DNA from 2 places in the Paenibacillus sp. AK121 genome. Region 1 is predicted to be linked to the other one. Evidence: riboswitches for the same ligand, from Rfam matches in the RefSeq annotation. Region 1 holds a riboswitch; the other holds the start of a gene.

Region 1 (8,796 bases):
CAGATGCGTTGATGCTCGCTATGGCAAAAACACATGAAGTCATCGGACCAGGGATGGCGATGATTTATCAACCCGTTGTAGACGGGGTGACCTTGCCGGATGTACCCCTGTCTGCAATCGCCCAAGGCTCAGCCAAACAGGTATCTGTTATGATTGGAACGAACTTGCATGAGGGGAACTATTTCATCCGCAAAGAATCCCATCTAATGAACAAGCCAACAGCACGTCAGGCATTAGAAATGATGACAGGCATGTCCGACATTGGCGACCTGATAGAGCCTTTTCCAGTTACCATTGAGGAACAGGCGCAAATGTTGACCGATCTCTTTTTTTGGCGTCCCGCGCTGGCTCTTGCCGCTGCACAGTCGGCGTATGCATCGGTATGGATGTATCGTTTTGATTGGACCCTGCCGGGACATCCAACTTTCGGACAAGCGGTTCACGGTGCAGAGATTGCTTTTGTTTTCGACAATCTGGAGCTGCTAGGCAAGCTTGGATTAGAGATTCAGCCTTCGATGCAGAAGCTCGCTCATGATATGCAGCAGGCATGGATTGCTTTTGCACGTGATGGGGAGCCTATGCTGCCTGAGACGGCATGGCCGATGTACGACAAGCAACAGCGAGCTACAGCCATTTTTCATCAGAATATTATGGTGGAACATGATCCAGAAGGGGATAGACGCCGCCAACTAACGGGGCAGATGAGCATATAGGTAAATACGAGACATTGTCTAAAGGAACCAACGAAAAAGCCTTCGCCCGTATTTTGTATGCGGACGAAGGCTTTGTTAGTCAGGATTTTGAAAAATCCTCTAGTAATTAGATGTACTGCTGCCCATCTTACTAGCATGAAACTGCAACGATGCAATGTGTAGGTTAAATCTTAAATCGCTTAACCAGCTCTTGCAGATCCTGTGCCATGTTGGACAACTCTTGTGAGGAAGATGCGATTTCCTCCATGGCTGCCATTTGCTCTTGAGCGGCAGCGGAGGTTGTCTGCGAACTGTCCGCCGAATTGCGTGATAGGCTTGCCAAATGGGTAACAGTGGCGGAAACTTCCTCTGTACTGGCTGAGATTTGTTCAGCAGCAGCGGATACACTTTGAATTTGTTCCACAATGTGAGAAGTTGAGCGTTCAATATTCGCAAATGCACCTTCTGCATCTTGGCTAATTCGTAATCCTTCACCCACCTGATTACGAACATTGCCATTCATCGTGGCGGTAGAGCGTTGAATCAAATCGAGCATCTGCGTAATGATCTGACTGATGGAATCAGCGCTTTCCTTGGACTGTTCCGACAGTTTGCGTACCTCTATAGCGACTACGGCAAAGCCACGCCCAGCTTCGCCTGCTCTGGAGGCTTCAATAGATGCGTTCAGGGACAACAAATTAGTTTGCTTGGCAATGGCAGCTATAGCCGCATTCATTTGCTTCGCATCGTCCGAGAGTTGGGATAGCTCATCCATCAGACTAGCCGTTTGGCTTACAGCTTCCAGAATGCGGTCCATCTGTGTCCGCACATGGCTAATCATTTGACTGCCTTGAGCTACGTCTTGCTCGGTTTGTCCTGCTGAATCCACGATGGAGCTTGCCGATTCGGCAATCGTGCTGACACCCTTCGCCATTTCTTCAACGGCATTGGCAGTTTGCTCGGATGCCTCGGCGCTGGTTGCTGCATTTTCTGCGGATTCCATAACCGTTTCCGCTACGTGTTGTACGGATTCCGTCGTTTGTTCTGTGCTTTCCTTGATTACCAGAGAAGAGGAAGCAAGCCGTGAGGACGTTTGGTTGACCTCGGAGACCATCGTATGCAAGGAATGTGTCATCTGGTCAAAATTCTGTGCCAGCTCGCCGAACTCGTCCTTTCTAGATATATTAACACGTTCGGTCAGATTTCCATCACGGACGATCCGTGTTCCTGCTTGCAGCTTCTTGAGAGGGATCAGGAATGAGCGGATCATTAGCACTATGATGATCGCAGCGGCCAGTATGGAAATAACAATTACAATCAGGCTTTGCCTCAGAATCGGTTGGGCTGCATCACTATAATCCTCCAGATCCGATAATGCAACAATATTCCATCCAGTGAGAGGGTCCTTAAGTGTAAAGGCCAGCACATCCCGATTCATAAATTTAATTTGCGACACGGAAGGAGTATCATTTTCTCCGGTTGCCGCCACTTTGGGAAGTCCCTCCATAGTGTCAGCCGGTTTTTTGCCAGTCTTGTCAAAGGCTGTTCCAGCTCCAGATACAACCTTATGATCAGAATCAACAATGATGAGTCCTCCGCGTTCGCCTATCTTAACAGACTGCAGACTGTCCCCCATCTTGTCCAGATTCAAAGCCAATGCAACAGCCCCTTCACCGTTCTTCAGCGTTGCCGATACATTAACTACTAGGTTCCCTGTCGTAACGCTGGCAACTGGAACACCGACAAATATGTTGCCCTTATGTAGCATCGCATTTTTGTACCATTTTCTCTCCCTAGGATCATAATCAGCCTCCTTTTTTAGCGGAGAACGGATATATTCTCCTTTCGCATTGCCAAGGAGCGCGGCATCTAACTCAGGATGAGCTTTGACGATGTCATCCAATTTTTTCTGAAGGGCTTCTTGATCGGAACCAATGGAATCAGCCTGGATTTCACTGGTAAGGACGTCCACGTCCTTCATGATCGGGGATACATACTGATTGACATTGCTTTGGATCAGATACAGATTCGTGTATACGGAATTAGCCATTTGCTGACTGAGCTGTGTCGTAGCCCCCTGATAAGAAAAGTATCCAATAAGTAAGCTCGGAATCAATAACACAGCCAAAAAAGAAATGATTAATTTTGTCCTCATTAAATAAAATTGCTTGAGAAACCTGTTCCACCACGGAACTGTTTGTTTTTCTTTAGTCATGTTTTTTCTCCTCTGTGTCTGATGGTCACTACATTGTTTTATTCGACAGAAATCGACTGATTTTATAGATGTAATCTTAAAAAATGATGAATCAAGGCATGTTTTAGGTACATTTTTTAAAAAATAGTTCTTAAGGGCTAATCACGGTATGAATATGCATACATAAAAAGCCAAATCAGAGATGCAAAAGCACCTTCATGATTTGGCTTGAGGTGAGTATAAAGCAAATGGATCTGTTAATTTTTTTGCTGACGAGAAATCATAAAGAGTGTAACCCAGATAAGCATAAAACCAGTTAATTGCGCTACGGTAACGATTTGTTGGAAAGCGATCCAGTTAATCACAACACCTACCATAGGAAAGCTCAATTCTGCCATCGTAGCATAAGAAGCTTTGGTTGTACTTAAGCCTTTGTAATACAGTAATAAGCTGAGAAGACCCGGAAGCAATGCCTGCAGCAGCAAGTTGATAATTACAGCTGCGCCCGCCCATGTACCTGTAGGCATATTCCACGGAGCATGCTCCACAGAGGTGAGAACAATGAGCAGAGGGAGCGCCACCATGAAGCGAAGGGAGGTTACCGTTTCATATTTCATCGAACGGAGCAAGTAGCTGCCCATAACGGTCGAACCGCCCCACAGAATCGCTGCACCCAGTGCAAGCAGACTACCAACTTGAACAAAATCATGAACATGTCCAAAGGGAAGCGACCAACCGAAGGTCAGAAGATACGTCCCGAACAGAGCGATGACAATTAATATTCCAAAATGACGCGGTAACATTTCCTTCAATATCACGCGGGCCAGAATAATAGCAACCAAAGGTTGAAGCTTCTGAAGTAAAAGTACGGCATTCAGATCACCGTTGCTGAGTGCCATGGTGAAAATCACACTGGCCAGTGCCGAGCCACCCCATGAGACAAACAAAATAGCGAAAACCTGACGAAATCGTATCGTTTTAAGCTCCTCGCGATGCTTCCACAGCATCGGCGTCAGAGCGATAAAGAGCAGTACATGCTCCATCAGTACGATTTGTGCTGAGGTAAATGATTTTAACAAAATAATACGAAACAGCGGGTCTGCGCCCCACAAGGCCGCTCCAATTGCGACTAGCCAAAAACCGCTTTTCATGTGGGAGCTACGATCAAAATCCTTGGATGTTAGTACAGTTGATGATTGACTCATACTTATTTAGCTCCTTGCGAATACAGGACCGGTGGCACAAAAACCCCCGTCCATGGCGAAGGCCATGCAAGACGGGGGTTGATCAAATAAACTTGCCGTTTGATGCAAGTTAAATGAAGTCACTGCACAACCATAATGCAGTATTCATCGACTTTGCGGCATGTTCATATTTCGATCTTCTTCCATCCGGACTTTACCGTCGGCTTTGGCATCTCACCAAATCAGTCCGTATCTTGTTGCCAGATACAGAGTCGCGGGCTTAGCTCCATGAGCCATACCGCCGGTTAGGAATCTCACCCTACCCCGAAGATCCTTATTCCGTTTTTTAATTTCTCCTATAGGATATACCTGTTTTGGAATGAAGTCCAGTGAAAAATGTGTGTATATCAAGCAAGGATTTTCATTTTTTTATGAAAGCGTTCTATGTTTAATCCTGATTACTAGGCAATATCCTTATACTCAATGCGCCGAATGGCCGCATAAGCCACAAGCATTCCCAGTACAGAGAAGCTGATTTGCACGGGGGCAATGGAGCTAAGGGTAGCACCGTTATTATTGGAGAAAAGCAATGCTACAATCAGAATCGAGGTCACAATGGTCGTGGGTACAGAGTATCTTCGCATTCCCATATACAGCGGAACCAATCCCATAAAACTGGCGGCAACGGCATTGATTAGCGTACGTGCCGATTGGTCGGCTAGTATGGAAAGAGTAAGCTTATCCGGTACAATTATGACAAACTGGTTGAGCAAATGAATCGCAGCCGTAATGATGATTTCCGATATTACAATAGATAAAAACGTAAACATCAGTACAATCAAGAGCTTGGCGATCATTAGCTTTTGACGATGAATCGGATACATGAACAAGATTGTAATCGATTTGGATTTAAATTCTCCTACGATAAAACGGCACAGTAGAACGGAGGCAAATACAATAAACGTTGCTCTCACCATATTGTCCATAAGATCGAGAAGCTGAGCGTACTGTGTAAATTCGGGTACTCCTTCAATGTGGCTGTCCAGCCCAATAGTACTAAGTAACCCTAGAATACAGGCGTTGGCGATCAGCGCTGAACGGATATAACCCGCCAGATGAAGCTTTTTCATCTCCAACTGTATCAATTTAAGCATGGTGATCCCCTCCATGTAACAGACGTAAAAAGTAGTCTTCCAGCGTACTGCTCTTCTGATGAATGGAATCGACCTCTACATCATTTAAAATGAGCGTTTTCGTAATTTGCTTCTGCGGTACACTAGTATCGTAAATACGTATACTCTGTTCATTAAGCACCTTTATATTATTCAGACTCAGATGGTGGGAGAGGATGTAGGCTGCTTTTTTGCAATCGTTGGTCGTAAATTCGATATATTCCGTATTGGTATCCCGTACCTGTTCCATCGAAACTTCCTCAATCAGCCGTCCGTGATTAATCACGCCTATTGTATCCGCAATCTGCTCAATTTCCGCTAATAAATGACTGGACACGAGCAGCGTCATCCCATATTCCTTGCATAGCATATGGAATAACTGCCGAATTTCCTTGATTCCCACTGGGTCCAGACCGTTAATCGGTTCATCTAAAATGAGTAGCTCCGGCTTGGTCGCAATGGCTCGGGCAATCCCGAGACGCTGCTTCATTCCTAGTGAAAAGTCTTTTACCGGCTTGTCATCTGCATTCCGCAAGTTCACTAATTCCAGTGCATCCCGGACAGCCTGCTTATTATAATAGCCCATGTATTCACAATGAAGTTCGAGATTTTGCTGAGCTGTCAGCCTTTCATAAAAAATCGGATATTCAATAATCGAACCCATCCGTCCGAGCAGATGATAAGACTGTGGCGTTAGCTTTTCACCGAACAGTTCAATCTCGCCCGATGTTGGCTTGAGCAGGTTGGTAATCATTTTCATCACCGTCGTCTTGCCCGCTCCATTGGGACCGAGAAAGCCATAGGTTTCCCCCTTGCGCACATTCATACTGACCCCTGCTACAATTTCATTGCCCTTCATGGCTTTGGTCAGCTGATGTGTACGTAATATGTAAGTCATGGGTGTTCTCCCTTCGTGTGCTGTTGATAATTCAAGAATAAAGGGCGAAATGTTCATTTTTCTTTCGTAATCCTTACAAATTTATTAAGTTGAGCAGCTCGCTTAATAGTTGATCTTCTTCAAGGTAAAAGAGAAGACGGTCTGCTCATAAGGCTTGCTGGTCAATTGCATCTCTCCATTCATGCATTCAACCAGGCGCTTGGCAATCGTAAGACCCAGTCCACTGCCCTGTACCGCCTTATTACGGGAATCCTCAAGTGTGTACATGCGTTCAAAAACCTTATCCTGCTCCGGCTCCTGTATGCCTTTTCCACGATCCCACACCTCTATACGCACCGTATCCTGCTGTTCTGACAGCGTCAGGCCTAGCGTTCGACCCTCTGCCCCGTAGCGAATGGCATTCGAAATCAGATTGCTCAGCACCCGCCCAATGGCTCCTTCGTTCCCCAAGGTATGTATAGGATGCTCCGGGATATCAATATGTACCGTAAAACCCTGAGCCGTCAGCAGATCATAAAACTCCAAAATGCTGCGTCTGCATAGTTCTCCTATCTCCAGTCGGGTCAGTTGAATGTCAGTATCGTTAGCTTCCAGCTTCGCCAAACTAAAAAAACTTCCGATCATCTCAATTGCTTCGCTTGTCTTTTGATGAATTCTGGATAGCAGCTTTATACGTTCTTCTGGCGAAATATCTGGATCGTCATCCAGCATCTCGGCATATCCAAGCACAACGGTAAGCGGGGTCTTGAGATCGTGAGAAATATTTGAAATCATTTTTCGCATAGCGATTTGGCTTCGGTTGTAATCGGCTGATACCCTCAAATTTAAGTCTAGTAGCCGGTTGATTTCCGTCATGAGTCGCTGCAGTTCCACGTCACCTGTAACATATAGCAGCTTTTCCGCATGATTCACGGTCACGATCCGCTCAAGTAGGGTTCGGACATTCTTGATTTTACGCTTATGGGCTACACGTTCCCGCCAAAGCCATAGGATAACGACGGACATTATGAGGATGACAATCCATTCAAAAATAGTTTCGATGATCATATCAGCCATTCTCCCATTTGTAGCCGATGCCCCACAGCGTTTTAATATGGACAGGGTGAGAGGGATCTTCTTCAATTTTTTCACGTAGGCGGCGAATATGGACGTTAATCACATTCTCATCACCCATATAATCGTCTTTCCAAATAAACCCGTATAATTGAGCTTTCGTAAATACTCGGTTCGGATTGGATGCAAACAGCTTCAGAATATCGGATTCTTTGGCTGTTAGCTGAATTTCATTTCCATCGCGTGTGACAGTAAAGTGATCAAAATCAATGCGCAAATTTCCATAGGTCAAAACTTGTGCTTGCGGCTGTTCCTCCTGCTGTTGCAGACGGGCATATGTAGTCGATCTGCGGATCGCGGACTGAATACGAGCCGTCATTTCGAGCATTGAAAAAGGTTTGGCAACATAATCGTCTGCCCCGAAGCCCAGTCCAAGCGCTTTATCCACATCGCTGTCCTTAGCCGACATAATCAAAATCGGCACGGCACTACGGGTACGAATTTGTCGGATCACCTCCATACCATCGACCTTCGGCATCATCAGATCCACGAGTACCAGGTCGTAAGTGTGACGTTCAAAGGCATTAAGCCCTTCTTCCCCGTCAGAGGCGGTGGTTAAATTGTAGCCCTCCTTGGTGAGTGCTTTAAGCAGCATTTCAGCAATAGATAGATCGTCTTCAATAAGTAAAATATGCTGTGGCATAGGTGTGGAACACCCCTAATTTTTAGATTAGCTCGTGTGGCGAACTGTATCTGAATTATATAGAGTGGTGGAGGGGATTTCCATAAAAAATATCCAACGAATTTGAATAGGGGAATTTTTGGAGGAGCGTTAAAGGCTGTTTGTTTCCAAGCTCTCCAACATGATGAAAAGTTGAAAAACCTAAAATAGTTATCCTGTGTCCATCATCTTGTTTGGAGGCTAGCTATATTTCTTGAAAAATCAGCTGTACCATGGTAAGCGTCCTACTTTTGTAACAATTTTATAAGAGATTGTTTTCTGCTTTGGATTGCTGATAGCTAAAGAGATTCTGAATAGCTTTACTTCTATTGAAACATTGGATCAAACCAATGCTTAATTGATGGTATTTAGCTAAGTCAATTATATGTAAACAGTTTCTTCCTGATACTTGGGATAGGGTTCGTAACACAATCTGCGTGGATCGCAGATAGCCTCTTTTATTAGGGCGTGTATGCAAAACCTATTTCATCCAAATCCTTATTTGAAATGAACGCCCACAAAAGGCATTTATTCCATTTGAGCGAGGTGTTATACTTATTTCAGGAGGACCGTGCTGGTAACACGGCTCTCGGGCAGTCGCTTTAAATAAAGGCGGCGGCTTCAAGGTGGGCTTTATGGGGCAGACCGCATCCTTTGACCTGGGGCGGTCTGTTTCTCAAATTATAAACATTTACTTATACATATACGATTACATTTACGTATACGTAAATGTAACTTTTAAGCAAGCAAATAGACGGACGACTAAGACCGTTACCTTTTGAACGAGTATTGGAATTATTACTTATTATGAGACAGTCACCACGTCCAGTTAAGTCACCGTTAAATTTTCTTCGAAGAGCTATCCAAGAAGGTTGGAGTCCT
Region 2 (8,796 bases), on a different contig from region 1:
GGTTGCAGCAGATGGAGAACACGGATCGGCAGGGATTTGTTATGGAGCTGCGGCAGCAGGAGCGCGGGTTGTGAACGCTACCAGTTCGCAAGGTTTCCTGTACATGCTGGAGCAGTTGCCTGTTCAGTCGGGTACCCGTTTTCCTATGGTTATGAATCTGGTGACAAGAGCTGTCAGTGGTCCCTTGGATATTCGGGGGGATCATTCGGACCTGTATTATGGTTTGAATACAGGCTGGGTCATTTTGACGGCAAGTACGCCACAGGCTGTGTATGATATGAACATTATGGCCCTGAAAATTGCAGAGCATAGCGATGTACGATTGCCTGTAATGGTCGCATACGACGGTTTTTATACGTCCCATCAAAAACGTAAAGTGCAATATTTTGCCGATGCAGAGACCGTGCGCGATTTTGTAGGCCCCAACCCGAACCTAAATTATCCGAATATTACGGATTTTGATCATCCTGTCACTGTGGGTGCGCATATGAACGGCGATGACCTGACGAATAATCACGCTCAACTGTCCAAAGCGTTGAAGCTTTCAGAAGGAGTATATGAGCAGGTAGCAGCAGAATATGCCGCTTTATCCGGGCGGGAATATCCGATTTTGGACCTGTATCATATGGAAGATGCCGAGGTTGCGGTCTTCCTGCTGAACTCGGCGGCCGAATCGGCCAAGGATGTGGCGGATCAACTCCGCACGCGCGGCATTAAAGCCGGTGTGATTCGTCCGAATATCATCCGGCCATTTCCTGCTGCACAACTGCGAGAGGCATTGCGTCATGTCAAGGCGCTGCTGGTGGGTGAACGTGCAGATTCATACGGATCGGATGGCGGTAATTTGACGCACGAAATCAAGGCGGCGTTGCAGGAGGACCCGTTGAACCAAACCATCGTGTTAAGCCGTATCTTTGGCTTGGGTGGTAAGGACTTTTATGCGGAAGATGCAGAGGCCTTCTTCCAGCTTGCGATTCAGGCGGCAGAGGCTGGACGCGCGGAGAAGCCTTTTGATTATTACGGGGTTAATCCAGGCTCTCCAGACAAGGTGATGCCGCAAGTCATGCAGCCACCACGTGGCAATGCATACCGTACGGGGCTGATTCAGGTTACGCCGGACGAGGCGACTGGGAAGCTCAAAGTCAAGGTACCACCTCTGCGTTCGTTGACAACCAAACCACGCCGTCTTACACCAGGGCATGGGGCTTGTCCTGGTTGTGGAGCCTTGTCTGCGCTTGAGCTATTTTTTAAAGGAATTGAAGGCGATATTGTCGTACTATTCCAGACTGGCTGCGTTTATGTGGTGACGACAGGGTATCCATATACATCACACAAGCAACCGATGATCCACAATCTTTTTCAAAACGGGGCCGCTACCCTTTCAGGTGCGCTGGAAGCTTACATGGAGATGAAGCGACGTAATGAAATTAAGATATCTGATGATCCAACCTTTATCATGATCAGTGGTGACGGTGGGATGGATATCGGTATGGGTTCTGCAATTGGTGCGGCTCTGCGTAACCATAAACTGATTATGCTGGAATATGACAACGAGGGGTACATGAATACAGGTTCGCAGCAATCGTACTCCACTCCAATGGGGCATATGACCAGTACATCGGGTGTAGGGAAAATGCAAAAAGGGAAGCAAGGGCATCATAAGGATACCGTACAAATCATGGCCGCCTGTAACATCCCGTATGCTTTTACCGCAGCCGAAAGCCATCCGCAGGATATGCTGCGCAAAGCGGCCAAGGCTCAATGGTATGCCAACAACGTCGGTACGGCTTATGGTAAAATTCTGTGCGCTTGCCCGCTCAACTGGAAATCCGAAGACAGACTGGGTACTAGCATCGTAGGCGCCGCAGTTGAGTCTTGCTTCTTTCCTTTGTACGAAATCGAACAGGGAAGCACGACGATTACGTACAATCCGGAAGACAAGGGAAAACGGATTCCAGCCGCAGAATGGCTGAAATTAATGGGTAAAACGAAGCATCTTCTCAAAGAGGAAGCAACGCTGGCTACCTTTGAGCAGGAGATTGAGCGTCGCTGGACTATCCTGAAAAAGAAACATGAAATTTCGGAGTTATAGTTCTGTTTTTTTGTATAATAATCGTGTAACATTGTTAGCCGCTGTTTCGGCACCAGTTCGATTGAGATTCCTTGCGCTTGCTGCGCAAGGAATCTTTTTTTGCGTTTATGGGTTGAAGCATAAAAAAACAGGTAATGATTTCCGATATAGGAGTGGAGGCCTATAGAAGGCATGTTATAAAGTTTTCTTTTGAATTTTAAGATGCAATGAGGTGCAGGTAATGATTAAGCTGAATACAGTTGAAATAATTGAAATTATAAAGAAGCAAATCCCCAAGGTTATGAACATCACGCCAGTGGAACTCAAGTTTACGGATGATTTTGGACGGGCATCGCTGGCGGCAACAGAACACAAATTCACGCTGACGAACCAGCATTATTCTGCCAAGGTGATGGATTGTGTGTTAGAAACACAAGTGCGCCCTATTTTAATGTGTGAAATTATTTATTTTCTAAAATGCGAGTTTATTGATGGGCATGTGGATGTACGACTGGATTATGAAGCATGTTCTGAAGGAGAGCGAGGACCTGTTGCTTCGGCCGTTATTACCTTTGACCATGATACACAGCTTGGAGTCGACGAACTGGCCGATCTGATTGATCTGGCACTTCATATGAATGATAAAACCTGGTTTGAAGAACTCTCCAGCCAATATGTCAAAACCAAAGCAGGAGCTTCTATTAGATAACTTGCTTTTTTTTGAAGTCGGTGCTAATATACGTAACAAGTTTAATGTTAATTCAATTAAATAAGAGCAAGATCCTTCGGGGCGGGGCGAAATTCCCCACCGGCGGTGATGACATGTTTGTGAATCGCTTCTGCGAACTCAGCATGGCTTAGTCCGTGACCCGGATGCTGAACAATCAGCAGAAGGTGGACCTGGTGTAATTCCGGGACCGACAGTATAGTCTGGATGGGAGAAGGATACGAAGCGCATGTGTATGACGTGACATGTGCCAATTTTTAGCATACGTAAAAATGCGTACGGCTTATTTCGTTGTAGGACAGTATCGGACGACAGCTTTGATTAAGCTTTCTTTTTGATAACGTTCTGAGCGTAATTGCTGTACCTTCGATCATGCTTTCTTTTGGCAAACCTATGATTTCATGTCATTTTAAGACATACATGAACTGCGCTTGTATACTACATATGTGACTCTCATCACCCCCATGACGGATTGAATCCTGACTGGGGGTTATTTGCGCTTACAGCAGATGAATTAGGGATAAACTGAAATGTAGTGGAAAGGAGTGAAAGCATGTTTACCGGATTGGTCGAGGAAGTGGGTCGCATTCAAAGTATTTCTAAGAGCGGTGAAGCGATGGTGCTGGGGATTTCGGGTTCTGTGGTATTGGGCGATTTGAAAATCGGCGATAGTGTCTCGGTAAATGGGGTTTGCCTGACGGCAATACAGATTGGTACTAAAGATTTTAAGGTTGATGTGATGCCAGAGACTTTTCGCAGCAGTAATCTAAGGGAACTCAGATCCGGCAGCCGAGTCAACCTGGAGCGAGCGATGGCGGCGAATGGAAGGTTCGGAGGACATATCGTACAGGGACATGTGGACGGGACGGGTACAATTCGCGGAGTAACATCAGACCAGAATGCAGTTGTGTTCGAAGTTGAGCCTTCTGATCAAGCATTATTTAAATATGTTCTCCTCAAAGGGTCAATTACAATTGATGGTATCAGCCTCACAGTCGCGCAGCGTACGAGAGATAGCTTTGCCGTATCCATTATCCCCCACACCTTAGCTGAAACGGCCTTACAAGCCAAACGTGAGGGAGACACTGTGAATATTGAATGCGACATATTGGGCAAATATGTGGAGCAACTTTTACATTACAGAGGTTCAGTACCGATGGAGAGAGCAGATCAAGCTCCTCTTAGTTTGGACTATTTGGCGAAACACGGCTTTGCTTGATACAGCCTGATACAGAATGATAGAAAATTTGGTTCAGGAGCATTCGTGACATAAGACATAAGGAGGAGAGGGTTATGGATAGAGGCATCCAAATAAGTGCGACGACAAACATCATGGAGCAGGGCGAGTTGCACCATGACGAAGAGATTCGATTGGATTCCATCGAAGAAGCATTGGAGGATTTAAAGAACGGCAAAGTCGTTATTGTAGTGGATGATGAACAGCGGGAAAATGAAGGCGACTTTATCGCTTTGGCTGAGAAAGCATCGCCTGAGGTCATCAACTTCATGATTACAGAAGGTCGCGGGTTGGTCTGCGTGCCGATCACACAGCACAGAGCCGAGGCATTGGAATTGCATCCTATGGTAGAGCAAAACACAGATTTTCACGGTACCGCCTTTACGGTATCGGTAGATCATATGAAGACAACAACGGGGATTTCAGCGGCCGAGCGCTCTTTGACTGTTCGCGCCTTAGCCGAAGAAGCAATCACGGGCAGCGATTTCCGCAAACCTGGTCACATGTTCCCGCTAATTGCTCGCGATGGTGGGGTCTTGCAACGCGCCGGTCATACTGAAGCGGCTGTCGACCTGGCACGACTCAGCGGCTTCAAGCCGGCCGGGGTCATTTGCGAAATTATAAAAGAAGATGGCTCAATGGCCCGCTTGCCTGATTTGGCCGTGATCGCCAAGCGACATCAACTGAAGCTGATTAGCATTCAACATTTAATTGAATACCGTCGTCGTTTGTCATTGTAAAAAAATTCAAAAAAAGAGAGGTTGATAAGAATGGCACGTTTTCTGGAAGGTAATCTTGTATCAAGTGGTTTAAAGTATGGTATTGTGGTGGGCAGATTTAATGAGTTTATTACAAGCAAACTGTTAAGTGGTGCGCTTGACGCACTTCAACGACATGGTGCACAGGAAGATGAAATTGATGTAGCATGGGTGCCGGGTGCATTTGAAATCTCACTTATTGCACAAAAAATGGCTGCAAGCGGAAAATATGATGCCGTCATTACGCTTGGCACGGTTATCCGTGGCTCTACTTCACACTATGATATCGTCTGCAATGAAGTGGCCAAGGGTGTGGCGGCAAGCAGTCTGAAAACGGGTGTCCCTATTATTTTTGGTGTAGTGACTACGGAAAATATTGAGCAGGCTATTGAACGAGCAGGTACGAAGGCTGGTAATAAAGGTTGGGATTCTGCGCTGGCTGCGATTGAAATGGCCAATCTCGGTAAGCAGTTCTAATGATATAAATGGCTGAAAGAACGGCATAAACTGCAAAGTGGAAAAGGGATTGGATTGTTAAGCAAGGCGATGACGTATATACTACAGAAAGAGGGATTGATAACGTAGAGCATAAGTGCTAATGGGGAAAGGTATTGTTGAATGATGATTGGAGTAAGGCAGGGGGAAGCACATTGACAGTCGTAAATTACAAGCTGGAAACATTCGAGGGTCCGCTGGATCTACTGTTGCATCTGATTGATAAAGCCGAGATTGACATTCAGGATATCCCGATTAGCGATATTACTGATCAGTACATGGCTTTTTTGCACAGTATGCAGGAGCTGGAGCTGGACATTACAAGCGAGTTTCTAGTGATGGCGGCGACGCTCTTATCCATTAAGAGTAAATTGTTGCTTCCCAAGCCACCTGTGATGGAATATGACGATTTGGATTATTATGAAGAAGAGGACTATGATCCACGCGAGGAACTGGTTCGCAAGCTGGTGGAGTATCGCAAATACAAAGGGATTGCTCGCCACCTGAGTGAACGTGAGTGGGAACGGAGTCTGATTTATGGCAAGGAGCCGGAAGATTTGAGCGCATTCTTGCCAACCGAACCCGCGAATCCGGTGCATGGGCTGCATGCAAGTGATTTGGTCGCGGCCTTTCAGCGTGCATTGCGCAAAGCTGAACGACGTACGACGGTAACCCGTGTTCATCGGGACGAAATTTCAGTCAAGGACCGTATCCGGCAAGTTATCGGGGCGTTAGAGATGGTGGGGACTGGAGGACGGCTGCTGTTCTCCAAGCTGATGCATGAGGATATGTATCGGCATGAGGTGGTTGTAACCTTTTTGGCTATCCTTGAATTGATGAAAATGAAGCAAATCTTCTGTTATCAGGAGAAGCTTTTCGATGATATTGTAATGGAGTGGAGAGGGGATTTACGGGTTAATGGATTATCTGAAGCTGAAATCAATTATTGAGGGGCTGCTGTTTCTTGCGGGAGAGGAAGGGTTGTCCACCAAGCAGATCGCCGACATTGTAGAGCAGCAGCAAGAGCTGGTTGAAAAGTGTCTGGAGGATATGAAACAGGACATGGAGCAGGGAGGAAGAGGTCTGCAGCTTGTCCGTATTGCTGGTCATTATCAGCTTGCAACCTTATCCGAACATGCACCCTATTTTGAAAAGCTCGCCTACTCTCCGGCACGTGCCTCACTGTCTCAAGCTGCTTTGGAGACATTGGCTATTGTGGCCTATCGCCAGCCCATTACAAGAGTTGAAATCGAAGAAATTCGGGGTGTCAAATCCGAGCGGGCCATACATACACTGGTCATCAAGGAGCTCATTGAAGAGAAAGGTCGAGCTGAAGCCATCGGACGACCAATATTGTATGGAACGACGAAATCATTCTTGGATTATTTCGGTCTAGGCTCTCTCGAAGATCTACCGCAACCGGAGCAGTTCGAGGATTCAGACAATTTGGAAGAAGAGACACAGCTATTGTTCGAGCGTCTGGAGAGCAGCCAGCCTGCGGAGAACGATTCGGATCTGGAATCCTAAGTTCATAAAATTTAAAAGACAGCCAGTCCTTACGTTGTTGAGGGCTGGCTGTTTGGCATTTTAAGATGCATGATTTTCCGCTGAAGGGTCATACTATTTTTGCCATGATATTCTATAGCAAAAGGGTAGGGAGGACTCGCCAGTGTGGAAATGGATCAGTATCGCCATCATCATCGTTATATTCATCGTACTGGCTATTCTGCTCTCTCGTATTCGATTGAAGCTGGAAATTGCCAAGCATGACAATGATGATCGGGCGCATCTAGAGATCAGAATTCTATACGGGTTGGTCAAAATGGATTACGATATTCCAGCCATTCTCATAACAGGTTTGAAAAAAGGGCTTCTCTATCGGCTTGACCGCAATAAAAACATACATAAAACGGATGCTTCTGTGGATAGCGGAAATATTGATATCGAAAAAATCAAGCAATTTATACATGATATACGGGTTTTGCTCAAGGGAACACAATCTTTACAGCGATGGCTGCGACATACATTGGCCCATGTAACAGTGTCCAAAATGGAGTGGTCTACCAATATTAGTCTGGCTGACGCAGCTTATACAGCGACCTCAACTGGTATGTTATGGGGGCTAAAAACGACCTTGATCGGTTTTGCTTCCAGCATTGTGCGCATGGACTGTACCCCAAAGGTGTTTGTTGTGCCTTATTGGGTGGACCGACTACGTTTTACTACCATCTTGAACTGTGAAGCAAAAATATCGCTCGGTTATTTAATCTTTTCCATGCTCAGATTAGCTTTCCGCATATGGCGTGTTCCGGGAGGACCAGAGGCATGGAAGCGGGTTATTTCCAAAAATCCTGAGCATCAACAAGCCAGCAGTGAGGAATAAACAGTGTAGAGGATTGACATACATATTTCCCTGAACCTTTGCGCACAATAGCGAAAGAAAAGCAGTCTACGCTTGAGATAAGCAGAGGAGGAATAAAACATGTCAGATCATCCGATTCAAGGGCTCATGCAAACCGCGATGGAGAACATCAAGGCCATGGTGGACGTGAATACGATTGTGGGAGACGCGGTGGAAACACCCGATGGTTCCGTTATTTTGCCAATCAGTAAGGTAGGATTTGGGTTCGCAGCCGGGGGAAGTGATTTTAACGTAGATGAAGAGGCGCTCCATACTTCCTCAGCATCCGGTAATCATAGTGGGAAGGAAGTACATCCTTTTGGTGGCGGTAGCGGTGGTGGTGTATCTATTCAACCCATTGCCTTTCTAGTTGTTGGCAAACAGGGAGCACAAATCGTTCCGCTGGACAATCAAACGCATCTGTTTGAGAAAATCATCGACTCCACACCATACCTGATCGATAAGGTTCAGTCTATCTTCCAGAATTCAGGCAGCAACATGCAGACTCCACCTCCACAGGTACCTGCAAATGCTAATACTGACCAAAGTCAATCTGGACCGGCTTACTTGTAAAAGTTATTGAAATTAAAAGTGTGCTCTCAAGAAGGTATCCCCAAGCCGAGCGTGGCCTAGGAATACCTTCTTTTTAGTATGAACTCGGCCTCTATTCCTGAATATACTGCCTTCCACCAATGACAGCATGTATACAGTGACTGAATTCTTGGTAATAAAATGTATTCATTGATAGTTCATTTTTTCGGTTTTCTTCGGGTGCGAACTGGGATAGGTAAACGAAGTCAGGGTAGATCACTTCATTCGTCATATAAGCAGATACCGTGGCATCCGGGCGACGATGTCGATTAAGAGAATCAATAATACCTTGAGCCGGCAAGATGCCAATCCCATGGCCATAGAAAGAATCTTCCTTCAGTTTGACGACATTTTCTCCCTTCCATTCCAATGCATTGGACGACACATCTGGATTGTTAAAATACAGAATGTCCCCAGGAACCGCTTTATGGCTGCCTTGCTGTTGTATAAGCCTGAGATCACTGTCATAGTGCCAATCATACAACAGCATATCTGCAAAAATCTGATTAAACTCAC

Evidence for each region. Region 1 has a riboswitch for FMN ahead of KSP24_RS09175 (DMT family transporter). Riboswitches for the same ligand answer to the same signal wherever they lie in the genome.
Region 2: linked by a shared signal. The riboswitch ahead of ribE (riboflavin synthase) and the one ahead of KSP24_RS09175 (DMT family transporter) in region 1 are both predicted to bind FMN.

Annotation. Positions count from the first base shown of each region.
Region 1 covers NZ_JAHPJM010000004.1:83,609-92,404, reverse strand. The annotation lists gene KSP24_RS09185 (carboxylesterase/lipase family protein) at 1-713, shown strand, start outside; gene KSP24_RS09180 (methyl-accepting chemotaxis protein) at 877-2,907, opposite strand; gene KSP24_RS09175 (DMT family transporter) at 3,144-4,091, opposite strand; FMN riboswitch at 4,262-4,406, opposite strand; gene KSP24_RS09170 (ABC transporter permease) at 4,532-5,224, opposite strand; gene KSP24_RS09165 (ABC transporter ATP-binding protein) at 5,217-6,140, opposite strand; gene KSP24_RS09160 (sensor histidine kinase) at 6,243-7,187, opposite strand; gene KSP24_RS09155 (response regulator transcription factor) at 7,189-7,896, opposite strand.
Region 2 covers NZ_JAHPJM010000003.1:257,243-266,038, reverse strand. The annotation lists gene KSP24_RS07520 (thiamine pyrophosphate-dependent enzyme) at 1-2,092, shown strand, start outside; gene KSP24_RS07515 (IDEAL domain-containing protein) at 2,313-2,780, shown strand; FMN riboswitch at 2,849-3,021, shown strand; gene ribE (riboflavin synthase) at 3,352-4,017, shown strand; gene ribB (3,4-dihydroxy-2-butanone-4-phosphate synthase) at 4,092-4,775, shown strand; gene ribH (6,7-dimethyl-8-ribityllumazine synthase) at 4,806-5,270, shown strand; gene KSP24_RS07495 (segregation and condensation protein A) at 5,444-6,238, shown strand; gene scpB (SMC-Scp complex subunit ScpB) at 6,207-6,815, shown strand; gene KSP24_RS07485 (DUF2953 domain-containing protein) at 6,958-7,671, shown strand; gene ytfJ (GerW family sporulation protein) at 7,771-8,262, shown strand; gene KSP24_RS07475 (protein-glutamine gamma-glutamyltransferase) at 8,354-8,796, opposite strand, start outside.